One region of the Exiguobacterium sp. N4-1P genome, then DNA from elsewhere that is predicted to be linked to it. Evidence: riboswitches for the same ligand, from Rfam matches in the RefSeq annotation. Region 1 holds a riboswitch; each other region holds the start of a gene.

Region 1 (3,276 bases):
GCCGTCCGTCAGCACGTGCCGCTTCCGAAGTGATAAAGCGTTGTTCACCCGTCGCAATCGTCCCGTTCATCGTTTGGGCGACTTTCACTGTGACATGCGGACGTTTTCGTTCAATCGCCGTCCAAAATGGTTCATACAGTGCCACTGCCTCGTCTTTTAGTAGACCGACTTCGACGTCAATCCCCGCCTGACGGAGACGTGTGATACCGCTTCCTGCGACGAGCGCGTGGCGGTCCTCTGTCGCGATAAAAACACGATTGATTCCTGCTTCGAGGATTGCTTCCGTACACGGCGGTGTTTTGCCGTGATGATTGCACGGTTCGAGTGTCACGTAGAGATCGGCTCCGCGTGCTGCTTCACCTGCCATGAGGAGCGCTTCGACTTCGGCATGGGGTCCTCCCGCATAACGGTGGGCCCCAAAACCAACAATCCGCCCCTGTTTGACGATGACGCAGCCGACACTCGGATTCGGGCTCGTTTGACCGTTTAACATGTGTGCTAGTTGCATCGCATAACTCATGAATGTTTCCATTTTTTCCGCTCCTTTCAATAAAAAAGACGCCTCCTGTAAAAGGGGCGTCGTGATTGAAGGATTGACGAAATAAGCGTCTCGCGTTTCTGTTTTTACACATACAGAAACAGACCTTTCCCTGAAAACATTTTTTCAGAAAATGGCAGCAAGCGCATTGTTTCGTCCTTCTCCCATCCGGACTTTACCGTCGGCCCTGGAGTCTCACCAAGTCAGCCACAGTGCGTACACTGCAGGTCGCGGGCTCATCGATTTATCAATCGCATCACCGCCGGTTGGGATTTTCACCCTACCCCGAAGAACTGGTTATTGAGTTATACAGCTCAAGACTAGCACAGGTCATTCTAAAATACAAAATGAATTGTATTTCATTCTCTTTTTTTAGGAAAACATCAAAAAAAGGACCCTTCTCTTAAAAGAAAAGGATCCTTCCATCTGCACTAAGGCAGAATCCGCTCCGCTCATCTTTCAGACAAACGTCTGACGGAATTGGCACAGTACGACGTAAGAAGTCTGTTGCCGAGGTTTCGTAGGGCCAGTCCCTCCACCTCTCTCGATAAGTGCTACGGTATGAAGTTCATATGTGTGATGTTTCAAGTCGTTCTTATGTCGTGAATCTAATGCTTACACTACGGGGATTCCTTTCTCAAGTCAACCATATTTTCAAAATTAAACCAAATTACCCAGTTTATCAATTTCGACTTCTTTTTGACGTCTTGACAACGTATTTCAATCAATGCTATTCTCTTCACAATGATTATTCCGACAATTCCTATACGATATATCAAGAGTGGGCGAGAGATCTGGCTCTACGAACCCACGGCAACCTGCAACATGCAAGGTGCTCCGACCAGCAAAGCCGATGCTTTGGATGATACTTACGAGAATCTCGTAGTGCGCCTAAAGCACTACGAGTTTTTTAATAGAAGGAGGAACCCTTTATGAATTCATCATCACCCGTCCTGTTTGGCGCAGAAGCTTTTTTGATTGAACGAGGTCCAATCGGTATTTTACTGTCTCACGGTTTTAACGCAACCCCTCAAAGCGTCCGTACTGTCGGAGAGCAGTTTGCCGCCCAAGGGTTTACCGTGTATGCCCCGCGTCTCGACGGACACGGGACGAGCATCCGTGATTTCGAAGCGTCGACTGCTGAAGATTGGAAACAAAGCCTCCGCCAAGGGTTCGACGTCTTAACCAATCATTGTTCGTCCATTTTCATCGCCGGACAATCGATGGGTGCGACACTTGCCCTTGCACTCGTCGCGGAAGGATTACCTGCTGACGGATTGATTACGATCAATGCAGCGTTAGCGATTCCTGCCTATGAAGCATTATCTTTTGAAGACTGTCCACGCTACTTAAAAGAAAGTACCCCAGACATTAAACGTGAAGCGTTTGAAATCATCTATGACCAGGTCCCTGTCGTCTGCGCATCGGAACTTTTGACCTTGATTGACCAGACACGTCCACTCTTACCAGCCATCGAGATTCCAACACTTATTTTATATTCTGCCGAAGACCATGTCGTCCCGCCTGAAAGTTCGGATTACCTTTATCAAGTCATCGGTTCGACGGACAAACGGAGCTATTGCCTGCTTGACTCCTATCATGTCGCGACCCTCGATTATGATCAAGAAACGATTGTCCGCGAGGCAACACACTTTGTACACCAATATAGTCGTTTGACCCACACCGGTTGATGTCTTTCCTGCGCGAAAGCAAGGGATGAAGACTGTTTCGATGCGTGTTTCAAGCATCGACTAAGCCGTCCAAAACAATATGAATGCGCAAAAAAATGGCCGATGCTCCCTTGAAACGATGGGAGTATCGGCCATTTGATTGATGTTGTCCTGACTGATGAATCAGTCCTTCGTTTACTTCATCAGTTCTGTTGCTGTTTCTTCCATTGTTGCAGGGCTTGCGATTTCCCCGGCACTTCATGGCAGTGGCGGCAACGCGGCTCATACGACTCTGACGCGCCGACTAAAATGATTGGATCATTGTAGTTGGCAGGTCGACCGTCGATTAAACGTTGCGTCCGCGATGCCGGGTCACCGCACGACAGGCAGATCGCCTGCAGTTTCGTGACGAACTCTGCCCGTGCGAGAAGTTCCGGCATCTTACCGAATGGTTCCGCCCGGAAGTCTTGATCGAGTCCGGCACAGATGACACGTTTTCCGTCCTGCGCGAGGGCCTCGATGACATCGACGATTTCATCATCAAAGAACTGAACTTCGTCAATCGCGACCACTTGTGTCTCTTGTGCGACTGCCGCGTACACGTCACGGCTCGTCGCCATCGGTACCGCGATGACAGAGTTGCCGACGTGCGAAACGACATGTTCTTCATGATAACGGTCGTCAATTGCCGGTTTAAACACTTGGACCGGCAACTTCCCGTACTGAGCCCGGCGAACGCGTCGAATCAGTTCTTCCGACTTACCAGAGAACATACTTCCGCAAATCACTTCAATCCAACCATACTGATTTATTACATGCATCATTGCAGACACCGTCCTCTAAAATTAGTCACTTTAACGAGTATAGCCCGAATCGAATATAAGGAAAAGAGTTGACTTCTCGAAATCAAAAATCCATCCGTTCATTCCCATGATTCCCCACCTTGTCGTTTTAACCAGTCCTCATTTCCTGTACACTATAGAAGAAGAATTTATGAAGGAAGGTGTTCCCGATCCATCACATATTACATGAAGTGCTTCATCAATATGGTTCATTCGGACTTGCGAT
Region 2 (3,276 bases), 800 kb from region 1:
ATGTGTCGACTTGTTCGGTTGGTTCGGTTTACCGGAACTTGAGCTTTCGCTCGGACAAGTCACTGGATTGCTTGTGATGCTAGCCGGTATTTTTGTGTTGAAACGATATCAAGTCGTAGAAATCGAATCTTCGGATGAGTTGTCGGAAAAGGTATCGTAATGGTTGAATGGGGCGTGTGAAGATGCTAAAGCGAAGAGATGGAAAACGTGAGAATTGGAAGCGAATCACCGAGAGAGCGTACGCACAGTCATTAATCGAGACAGAAGAGTTTGAAGGGCATGTAACATTATTGCATGCCCTTCAAGTATCGCATCCCTTGAACGTTCATTATGAAAAGGGACATGTCTGTATTTTGGATGATGGTTACATGTGGCTGCAACAGTTCCCGTCAAATGCACACCATGCTGTTACAACGATGTTCGATGCGAGTGGAAATATTGTGCAGTGGTATATCGATATTTGTTTGCAGAATGGTTTTACTAATGGAAGTCCGTGGTGGGAGGACTTATTTTTAGACATCGTTCTGCTACCGTCTGGTGATATGTACATAATGGATACTGATGAACTGGAAGATGCTTTATCTCAAGGTGTCATTGATAAAAAACAGTATGAGTTAGCATGGGGGGAAGTTGAAACCCTCAAAGCCAAAATTAGTACGGGCGATTTTGAATTGATCAAGTTAGCGCGTCACCATAAGGATACATTAATGAATGTGATGAATAACTAGAGTCGACAGAAATCAAAACCTTTTAGGCTACCTTATCAAAAAGACAATTGAAAACTTTTGACTACATAAACATGCAGACAAAGGAACGTGGGGGGGAAGCTTCTTCCTTTTTCGTTGCTTTCCTCGGGCGAGGCGCAAGCCGTTGCTCCTTGATCCTCACGGACAACGAGCAGGGTCTTGCCAGCCTCTTGGCAGCGCGTGTTCACGCGCTTTTTCCCGTAGGAGTCAACGAAAAACGAAGCTTTCAGGGTGTACCGCAGAGAAAATCATAGAGTAGTGTTAGAGCACAGTCTGTCTCGAATCGCTTTGAAGACGAGATGAGACAGGGAAACGCGAACGGATTGCCTCTTGTTATAGCATAGTCACTCTTCATAAGAGTTTGTCTACATGCTGAAAGCCCGCACGAAGCGGGCTTTTTTAGTTTAGACAGATACTTCTTCTTTCCAAGCCACATCGATGAATTCATCGCGACCGGATGCTTTCCGGTCTTTTTTGTAGTGTTCCGGATTCTTTTTGTGGAAGTTTTGATGATAGTCTTCTGCTGGATAGAAGGCTTGTGCCGCTTCGATTCGTGTGACGATCGGCTGCTTAAAGCGATTGCTCGCAGCAAGCGCGTCACGTGAAGCAATCGCAGCAAGGCGCTGTTCTTCCGTATGATAAAAGATGGCAGGTGCGTATTGTGTCCCACGGTCCTGGAACTGTCCGCCGGCGTCAGTCGGATCCGTTTGCGGCCAGTAAAGTTCGAGTAACCGCTCGTATGAGAATAACGCTGGATCAAATGTAATCTCGACGACCTCCGAATGACCGGTCGTGCCTGTTTTTATTTGTTCGTATGTCGGATTTTCGATTTGTCCTCCTGTATAACCGGAAACAATTCCGTGAATACCGGGCAGTTCTTCGAATGGTGTCACCATGCACCAGAAACAGCCTCCTGCGAATGTTGCTTTTTCCATCTATATCTCGTCCTTTCCGCTGGCGGTAGTCGCCCTATAATCATTCGTGCTCTGACAGCGAGAAAACGAAAACGACTCCTTTGCTTGGTTGCAAAAGGAGTCGTCGCTTTTTATCAACCAAAGCTTGCGCTTTGCTGGTCGTAGCACCTTGCCACTGAAGGCAGGTTGCTGGGACGTCATCGATCCAGATCTCTCAGTCCACTCTTGATAAGTGTTATATGAAGTTGATTAAATTCGTTATCATTGATGTGATAATAGCATCTCTAAAACGACAAAGTCAATCCTTAAGATTCTAAAGCATGAAGGACGGTTGCACCTAAGGCTTTTGCGCCGATAAGCAATGCCTGTTCATCGATTTCATATTTCGGGTGATGTTGCGGATAAATCGTACTCCCATCCGTTTTGGCGGACCCCGTAAAGAAGTAGCTTCCTGGGATACGCTCTAAATAATAGGCGAAATCATCGGCTGCCATCATCGGTTTGAGTTCTTTGACAGATGCCTCACCTAAGAAAGCCGTCGCTTCTTTAACGAGATTTGTTTCTACCGGATGATTCCAAAGGGAAGGATAACCCGTCGTAAAGTCGATGGAATAGCTCGCACCGATTCCGGCACACGTCGTCCGGGCAACCAAATCGACCTGCTGTCGTAACTGGTGACGCAGCGCTTCGTCAAATGTTCGAATTTCTCCGACAATCCGTGCCTCACCAGTAACGATGTTCGGAGCCGTTCCGGCGTGGAATGAACCGATTGCGATGATGGCAGGTGAAAACGGATCAACGCGCCGACTGACGAGGTGTTGGAGATTACAGACGAGTTGTGCCCCGGCGACGAGTGCATCTTGTGTTTTATGAGGGGCTTGCGCATGACCACCCTGTCCGTGGACGACGATTTCGAATTCATCGATGGCGCACAGCGTATGTCCTGCGTGATAGCCGATTGTTCCGACAGGTAAGTCATTTTCGAGATGCGTACCGAAAATTGCATCGACCCCGTCAAGACAGCCGTCTTCAATCATTTGAATGGCACCACCCGGGAAGACTTCTTCCCCGTGTTGATGAATGAATACGATTGTTCCGTGAAGGTCTTCTTGCAGTGCTGTAAAGGCCGAGGCAAGACCGAGTGCAATCGCCGTATGTCCGTCATGTCCACACGCATGCATGACACCCGGATGAATCGAACGGAAGGCGAGATCCGTTTCCTCCTGCAGTGGCAGGGCATCGAAATCGGCCCGAATGGCGATGGTCTTTCCAGGATGTTTTCCTTTGAGGGTCGCGACGATCCCGCTACCACCGACGTTCCTGCGGTAAGGGAGACCAAGCTCATCATAAAATGAGGCGATGGCGTTTGGTGTCCGCACTTCTTGAAAAGAGAGTTCCGGGTGACGGTGCAGATCACGACGTCTTTCAATGATTTGTTGTTCGAGTTGATCGAGTTGAGTGAAGAGTTGCTGTTGCATCATAATCATCCTTTCAGGTTTTTGAGGTATGACTTTCTATAAAACGGGTACAGATAGGAGTAATGAATGATGAGGAGGAAAACAAGTCATGGGAGAAATTATTGTCAACGCGGTCATCACAGTCAAAGCAGGTTTAGC
Region 3 (3,276 bases), 170 kb from region 1:
AATCCCGAGTGGAATTCCGATGATGATGGCGAAGGCGAGTGAAATGCCGACCATGAAGGCCGTCTCTCCGAGTGCTTTCGTTAAGTCAGGGAGTATGGTCGTAAACCGGTCAAGCGACATCTTGAATCACCTCGATTGCGTGCAACTGTCCCTCGAGCCAGGTTAAGGCACGATTCACGTGCAGTGTCGGTCCCGTCAAACTGACGATTAAGACGCCAAACGCGACGTCCTGAATGTAGTCGACCTTCCCATGCAGGATGCTGACTGCGATATCGAATTGTTTGATGGCTTCAGATAAGGTACTCTCACTTGTTTTTTCACCCGTGAACTGAAGTCGAATGACTTTGCCGGGTGTCGTCCGTAAAATCCGTTCCGGCAACTCGATTTGGAGTGCCGTATCGACGTAATGTTTTGTGACCGGATGTTCGGCTTGACTAAATATGGCGTAAGTCGAAGCGACTTCGACGACTTCACCGTGCGCCATGACGGCGACGCGGTGACAAATTTGTTTGACGACGTCGATTTCGTGGGTGATGAGGATGATCGTCAAACCGAGCCGGGCGTTCAAATCTTTCAGTAAATCGAGAATCTGGAGCGTCGTCACCGGATCGAGCGCTGAGGTCGCTTCGTCACAGAGTAAGATGTTTGGATTGTTGGCGAGCGCTCGTGCGATGCCGACGCGTTGTTTTTGTCCACCACTGAGTTGGCTCGGATAGTTCGTCTCGAATCCTTCGAGTCCGACGAGTGCCGTTAATTCTTGAATCCGTTTCGGGAACTCACGTCGTTTGACACCGGCAGCCTTTAAGGCGAACGCGATATTGTCGGCAACGGTGCGGGACTGAATCAGTTGAAAGTGTTGAAAGATCATACCGACCCGGAGACGGAGTTTGCGGAGAGACGTTTTGGAGACACGTGATAGATTGGCTCCGTCTACTATGACCGTACCGCTCGTCGGTGTCTCGAGTCCGTTAATCAACCGTAAGAGTGTACTTTTTCCGGCGCCGGATTCACCGATGATGCCGAAGATTTCCCCTTGTTCAATCGTTAAGTTGACATCGTTTAATGCAAAAATCGGTGTACGGTCACGGACAAATTGTTTTGTGATGTGTGCGAACTCAATCATGATGTTTCCCTCCCGATACAAAAAAATCGCTTTTTTCCAGTTAGAGAGCAACCAGAAAAAAGCGACGAAGTGTAGAATTTCGTAACTTATCTCTCAGAACAAAAGAAGTTCTGTAGGATGTGGCACCGTTCCATTACTGGTGGTTGCCGGACGTCGTTGGGCCTAATCCCTCGGTCGCTCTCGATAAGTAGCTATGCTGTTGGGATTTACTTTAACGGAAATGATTCCCATCTGTCAAACGTTTTTTCAGAATTATTCGGCAACGGCGGTTTGGAAGAGCTGAAGGGTCCCGATTCGCTTGACAGCCTCGACGAGTCGGTCGACATCGGCAATCAGACTGATCCGGACGTAACCTTCACCGTATGTACCAAAGAAATGACCCGGTGTCACGGCGACATGCGCTTCGTCGAGCAGGTGATCGGTGAAGCTTTGGGACGTGAAGCCGGACGGAACAGGGAGCCAGACGAAGAACGAACCGCCGGGAACCGGTCCGTCCCAGCCGATTTCGTTTAATGCACCGAACAACGCATCGCGTCGCGTCTCATACAAGGCGCTCAGTTCACGGACACATGTCTGATCGCTTGAAAGTGCGACCGTCGCTGCATGCTGGATCGGTGTGAAGGCACTGACGTAAAGGTGTTCCTGGTATGTTTCGATGCTCGCGATGACGGACGGATTACCGATTGCAAAGGCAATCCGGAAGCCGGACATGTTGAACCGTTTAGAGAGTGAAAACAACTCAATCCCGACATGCTTAGCGCCTTCCGTCTGGAGGAAACTCCGCGTCGGACCATCGAAACTGATCCCGCCGTACGCTAAGTCATGGACGACGCAAATGTCATGTGCATCAGCGAACGCGACCGTTTGTTCAAAAGCCGCTGCCGTCGCTGTCGCACCGGTCGGATTACTCGGATAGTTGAGGAACAACATCCGGGCTCGTTCGACGTCAAGCGAATCGAGGAGATCATAGTCAGGCAAAAAGCTATTTTCAGCGAGAAGCGGAAGCGTGATCGGATACGCACCGGCAAGTGCTGCGCCTGATAAGTAATCCGGGTAACCTGGATCCGGGACGATGACCCCTTCACCGGGATTGACGATCGTCTGCGGAAGGGCGACGATGCCGGCCTTGCTTCCGAGTAAAATCGCGACTTCTGTCGCCGGATCAACCGACACGCCAAATTCTGATTCATAAAAATTAGCGACGGCCTGTTTTAAGAAATCATGTCCGCGAAACGGCGGGTATTGGAGATTACTTGCATCATCGATGGCTTGTTTTAAAGCATCGAGAATATGTACGGGTGTCGTTTGGTCCGGTGTTCCTTGACCTAGCGTGATGACGTCGTGTCCTGCGGCTTTGACGGAACCGATCCGTTGGGCAAGTTCTGCGAAGACGGGATCGGGCAAGCGATCGATGGCGATCGATGGGGCGAAATGTTTCATCTCTGTTCCTCCTTCAGGTATTGTCGTCAAGAATAGCGAATTTTCAGTCAAAATGAAAGAGGTTTTTTAAAATTCCTTAAAAATTAGAAGAACATTCCAATTTCAGACGATGTTCTTGATACACTAGACAAGTAATCGATTGACTACTAGACGGGAGATGGAAAAGATGAATCGGACCTGGTGGAAAGAAGCCGTCGTTTATCAAGTGTACTGGCGGAGTTTTAACGACTCGAATGGAGACGGGATGGGGGACTTGCGGGGCGTGATTGAAAAGCTCGACTACATCGCCTCACTGGGGGTGGATGTCATTTGGCTTAACCCCTGTTATACATCACCTGATATCGACAACGGTTACGACATCGCTGACTATTACGGCATCATGGAGAAAGCCGGCACGATGGCAGATTTGGACCAGCTGATTGAATCGGCGCATGCGCGCGGCTTAAAAATCATTCTCGATCTTGTCGTCAATCACACAAGTAATCAACATCACTGGTTTGAGGAGTCGCGCCGTGATCAAACGAATGATAAGTCAGATTGGTACATTTGGCATGACGGGGAAAAAGGAACACCACCAAACAATTGGCGGTCGTATTTTGCGCCGAGTCCATGGACATGGGATGAAGGACGGCAACAGTACTATTTTCATTCGTTTGCGTCAGAACAACCTGATTTGAACTGGGAACAGCCTGCCGTCCGTCAAGCTGTCTACA

What was found. A riboswitch is a leader RNA that binds a small molecule or an ion and turns the genes downstream of it on or off. The one in region 1 is predicted to bind S-adenosylmethionine.
Region 2: another riboswitch for S-adenosylmethionine. It lies ahead of msrA (peptide-methionine (S)-S-oxide reductase MsrA); the one in region 1 lies ahead of A0126_RS13255 (alpha/beta hydrolase).
Region 3: another riboswitch for S-adenosylmethionine. It lies ahead of A0126_RS12490 (methionine ABC transporter ATP-binding protein); the one in region 1 lies ahead of A0126_RS13255 (alpha/beta hydrolase).

What each region holds. Positions count from the first base shown of each region.
Region 1 covers NZ_CP022236.1:2,604,030-2,607,305, forward strand. The annotation lists gene ribD (bifunctional diaminohydroxyphosphoribosylaminopyrimidine deaminase/5-amino-6-(5-phosphoribosylamino)uracil reductase RibD) at 1-532, opposite strand, end outside; FMN riboswitch at 691-835, opposite strand; SAM riboswitch class I at 988-1,092, opposite strand; SAM riboswitch class I at 1,308-1,410, shown strand; gene A0126_RS13255 (alpha/beta hydrolase) at 1,471-2,229, shown strand; gene A0126_RS13260 (thymidine kinase) at 2,412-3,029, opposite strand; gene A0126_RS13265 (DedA family protein) at 3,212-3,276, shown strand, end outside.
Region 2 covers NZ_CP022236.1:374,072-377,347, forward strand. The annotation lists gene A0126_RS02000 (DMT family transporter) at 1-160, shown strand, start outside; gene A0126_RS02005 (ribonuclease FAU-1 family protein) at 183-728, shown strand; gene msrA (peptide-methionine (S)-S-oxide reductase MsrA) at 1,151-1,681, opposite strand; SAM riboswitch class I at 1,789-1,895, opposite strand; gene A0126_RS02015 (M20 metallopeptidase family protein) at 1,966-3,138, opposite strand; gene A0126_RS02020 (putative quinol monooxygenase) at 3,227-3,276, shown strand, end outside.
Region 3 covers NZ_CP022236.1:2,431,005-2,434,280, reverse strand. The annotation lists gene A0126_RS12495 (methionine ABC transporter permease) at 1-120, opposite strand, end outside; gene A0126_RS12490 (methionine ABC transporter ATP-binding protein) at 110-1,123, opposite strand; SAM riboswitch class I at 1,207-1,313, opposite strand; gene A0126_RS12485 (aminotransferase class I/II-fold pyridoxal phosphate-dependent enzyme) at 1,376-2,563, opposite strand; gene A0126_RS12480 (alpha-glucosidase) at 2,730-3,276, shown strand, end outside.